One region of the Streptomyces sp. NBC_00691 genome, then DNA from elsewhere that is predicted to be linked to it. Evidence: riboswitches for the same ligand, from Rfam matches in the RefSeq annotation. Region 1 holds a riboswitch; the other holds the start of a gene.
The links. A riboswitch is a leader RNA that binds a small molecule or an ion and turns the genes downstream of it on or off. The one in region 1 is predicted to bind S-adenosylmethionine.
Positions count from the first base shown of each region.

Region 2: it holds a riboswitch for S-adenosylmethionine, as region 1 does, so the genes downstream of both, OG392_RS10600 (aminotransferase class V-fold PLP-dependent enzyme) here and thrC (threonine synthase) in region 1, are expected to answer to the same signal.

Region 1 covers NZ_CP109007.1:4,476,588-4,478,783, reverse strand. The annotation lists gene thrC (threonine synthase) at 1-1,062, opposite strand, end outside; SAM riboswitch class I at 1,056-1,200, opposite strand; gene OG392_RS20300 (glucosyl-3-phosphoglycerate synthase) at 1,350-2,196, shown strand, end outside.
Region 2 covers NZ_CP109007.1:2,356,867-2,359,062, reverse strand. The annotation lists gene trpD (anthranilate phosphoribosyltransferase) at 1-598, shown strand, start outside; SAM riboswitch class IV at 686-802, shown strand; gene OG392_RS10600 (aminotransferase class V-fold PLP-dependent enzyme) at 1,056-2,196, shown strand, end outside.

The DNA of each region.
Region 1 (2,196 bases):
CTCGTCGTTCACGTCCTCCACGGCGCCGCCGGTGCGGCGGGCGATGTCGAGGACGTACGGGCCGTCGGCCGGGTTGCCGATCGCGAGCGACTTGGCGATCGTGTTCGGCTTCTGGGGCCGTACGACGTCGTGGCCGGCCTTGAAGGCCACCGACACCGGGGAGCAGCCCTCGGCCTGGGCACCGAAGATCTTGTACGGCTTGTCCTCGACGAGGCCCAGCTTGATGAGCTCCTGGAGCCCCTTGTCGATCTTCGTGAGCTGGGAGCCGGAGGCGATCGGGATGACGAGCTGGTCGGGGATGACCCAGCCGAGCTGCTCGCAGATCTCGTACGCCAGCGTCTTGGAGCCCTCGCCGTAGTACGGGCGGAGGTTGACGTTGACGAAGCCCCAGCCCTCGCCCAGCGGGTCGCCGATGAGTTCGGAGCAGAAGCGGTTGACGTCGTCGTAGTTGCCCTCGATGGCAACGAGGTCGCCGCCGTAGACACCGGCCATGACGACCTTGCCCTGCTCCAGGTCGTGCGGGATGAAGACGCAGGAGCGGAAGCCGGCGCGGGCGGCCGCGGCGCCGACGGCCCCGGCCAGGTTGCCGGTGGAGGAGCAGGAGAGGGTGGTGAAGCCGAAGGCGCGGGCGGCCTCGATGGCCTGGGCGACGACCCGGTCCTTGAAGGAGTGGGTCGGGTTGCCGGAGTCGTCCTTGACGAACAGCTTGCCGGGGGCGACGCCGATCTCGCGGGCGAGGTTGTCGGCCTGGACGAGCTTGGTCCAGCCCGGGTTCAGGTTGGGCTTGTCGGCGACGTCGGCGGGGACGGGCAGCAGCGGGGCGTAGCGCCAGATGTTGGCGGGGCCGGCCTCGATCTGCTTGCGCAGCGCCTCGGGGTCGCCGGTGGGGAGGTCGTACGCGACTTCGAGCGGTCCGAAACACAGCTCGCAGGCGAAGATCGGGCCGAGCGGGAAGATTTCACCGCACTCGCGACAGGAAAGCCCGGACGCGGGACCGAGGTCGACCGAAGTGGCGGGGGTAACAGTCTGTACAGCCATGGAGGCGAGGCCCTTTCTCCTCATCTTTCCCATGACGAATTTTTCGCCATGAGACGGATTTGGCACCTTCCCTAGCCGGGAGCCTCGCTGGAGGACGAGTAACCGACTGGAGGGTTGCCGGGGCTTCAACGGGCCGTTTCCCTCTGCCCCTCTGGATGAGCGGTATTCGATTGTGAAGCGCGGTGAACTTTCGTTCCTGCGCTCCGGCGCGGGCGGCACCCCGACGTGCATCGGGCATCCGCGTTGTTCAAGACTGTAACCGAAGGCCCGGACGCTTGGACCGGCCGTCCGAACCGCGAGATGGAGATCACGTGCTGGAAGAGGTGGAGCGCTGGCTGGACCGGCGGTCCTGGTCCGTGGCGGACCGGCCGCTGGAGCGGATCCTCGCCGCGAAGCGGAACACGAAGGTCAGCGTCGTCCTGCCGGCGCTGAACGAGGAGGCGACGGTGGGTGACATCGTCGCCGTGATCCGGCGCGAGCTGATGTCGGAGGCGGTGCCGCTCGTCGACGAGCTGGTGGTGATCGACTCGGGCTCCACGGACCGTACGGCGGAGGTGGCGGCCGCGGCCGGGGCGCGGGTGGTCGCGCGGGACGCGATACTCCCCCGGATACCGGCCGTGCCGGGCAAGGGCGAGGTCCTGTGGCGGTCGCTGATGGTGACGACCGGGGACGTCGTGTGCTTCATCGACGCGGACCTGCGGGACTTCTCGGCGGACTTCGTGTCGGGGATCGTGGGCCCGCTGCTGACGGACCCGGACGTGGACTTCGTGAAGGCGATGTACGACCGCCCGTTCGGCGCCGAGTTCGACGGGGTCGCCGCCGGCAGGGCTTCCGGCCAAGGGGGTCGGGTGACGGAGCTGGTGGCCCGCCCGCTCCTCAATCTGCACTGGCCGCGGCTGGCCGGCTTCGTCCAGCCGCTGGGCGGCGAGTACGCGGCGCGCCGGTCCCTGCTCGAACGGCTGCCCTTCCCGGTCGGGTACGGGGTGGAGCTCGGTCTGCTCGTGGACGCGCTGCACACGGTGGGTCTGGACGCGCTCGCGCAGGTGGACGTGGGGGTGCGCAAGCACCGGCACCAGGACGGTCTCGCGCTGGGCAGGATGGCGGCGGCGATCTACCGGACGGCGCAGCTGCGGCTGTCGCGGGGGCATCTGGTGCGGC
Region 2 (2,196 bases), 2.1 Mb from region 1:
CGAGGAGGCCGGGATCACCTTCTGCTTCGCCGTGAAGTTCCACCCGGCGCTGCGCCATGTGGCGATGGCCCGCAAGGAGCTGGGCATCCGGACCGTCTTCAACTTCCTCGGTCCGCTCACCAACCCGGCCCGCGTCCGGTCCCAGGCGACCGGTGTCGCCGACGCCCGGGTCGCTCCCATCGTCGCCGGGGTGCTCGCCGAGCGCGGTTCCTCCGCGCTCGTCTTCCGCGGTGACGACGGCCTCGACGAGCTGACCACCACCGCCACCTCGCGGGTCTGGGTGGTCCGCGACGGCGCGGTGCGGGAGGAGGCCTTCGACCCCCGGGACGTCGGCATCGACCTCGTGCCCGTGGAGGCGCTGCGGGGCGCCGACGCCTCGTACAACGCCGACGTGGCCCGCCGGCTGCTCGCGGGGGAGACCGGTCCGGTACGGGACGCGGTGCTGCTCAACTCGGCGGCGGCGCTGACCGCGCTCACACCGGGGGACAGCACCCTGGTGGAGCAGATCCGCGCCGGCATCGAGAAGGCCGCGGAGTCGATCGACTCCGGCGAGGCCCGCCGGGCCCTGGAGCGCTGGGTGGCCGCCAGCAACGCCTGACCCCCGCACCTCGTACGCCCACGACCCCGGTCCAGTATGCGGACCGGGGTCTTGCGCTTCGGCGATCATGTGGCAGGATGCTCTACAGGTCACGAGTGACAGCGTTTTGGCCCCGGCTTGCTGTCCGGCAACCCTCCGTCCGTGGCGGGGTGCCCCGGGTGATGACCAGGCCGTAGGCAGCGAGGTCTACGGCAAGCGCGGACCCCTCGAACACCAGGGGTCCTGGTCTCTCGAGGAGCGTTTTCCGTGAGCAAGCGAATGCGATAGGGCGAGTACGCCCCTTCTTCACCCTCGGATCACCGGATCAGGGTCACTTCCGCGTACCCCGTGTACCCCTGAGTGCCCCTGCACCCTCTGCGCACCCGTGTCTTCCGAGGCATCACCCCGTACCCCGGCGCGTCCGGCCGTGTGCGGGTTCACCGAAGCCATTCCGCACCGCCCGCCGGGAGATACCGCCATGTCCGCACGCCCTGACGCCGCCGTCGCCACCGTCGAGACCGCCGCCGTCCCCCTCGCCGAGACCGCCGCCGAATCGGCCGACCCCTGCTGCGCCGCCCCGCTCCCCGTGCTCGGCCGGGACGTCACCGTCCCGCTCGTCACCGGCGGCGAGGTGACCTACGCGGCGCTCGACTACGCGGCCAGCGCACCGGCCCTCCAGCGGGTCTGGGACGACGTCGCTGCGTACGCCCCCTACTACGGCAGCGTCCACCGCGGCGCCGGGTACCTCTCCCAGCTCTCCACCGACCTCTTCGAGAACAGCCGCGTCACCGTCGCCGAGTTCCTCGACTGCCGCCCCGACGACCAGGTCGTCTTCACCCGCTCCACCACCGACTCGCTCAACCTGCTCGCCGCCACGCTGCCGGCCGACTGCCAGGTCTTCGTCTTCGAGACCGAGCACCACGCCTCGCTGCTGCCCTGGCGCGACGCCCGCGTGACCTACCTCAATGCGCCGCGCACCCCGGAGCAGGCCGTCGCCACCCTGGAGCGGGCCCTCGCCGACCGCGCCCCCTACGGCCCCGCCCTGGTCTGCGTCACCGGCGCCTCCAACGTCACCGGTGAGCTGTGGCCGGTGAGGGAACTCGCCGCCGCCGCGCACGCGCACGGCGCCCGGATCGTGCTCGACGCCGCCCAGCTCGCGCCCCACCACCCGGTCTCCGTCCAGGAACTCGACGTGGACTGGATCGCCTTCTCCGGGCACAAGCTGTACGCGCCCTTCGGCTCCGGCGTCCTCGCGGGCCGCGCCGACTGGCTGCGGGACTCCGAGCCCTACCTCGCGGGCGGCGGCGCCTCCCGCAAGGTGGCCCGTCGGGCCGACGGTGGTGTGGACGTGGAGTGGCACACCACCGCGGCCCGGCACGAGGCCGGTTCGCCGAACGTCATCGGCGTCTACTCCATCGCCTCCGCCTGCAAGGCGCTCACCGAGGCCGGCTTCGACTCGCTCGTCGAGCGCGAGCGGCACCTCATCGCCACGGTCCGGGCGGGACTCGCCGAGGTTCCCGAGGTCAAGGTGCTCTCGCTGTTCGGCGACGACGCGCCCCGCGTCGGCGTCATCTCCTTCGTCGTGGACGGCTGGAACAGCTCCCACTTCGCCGCCGCGC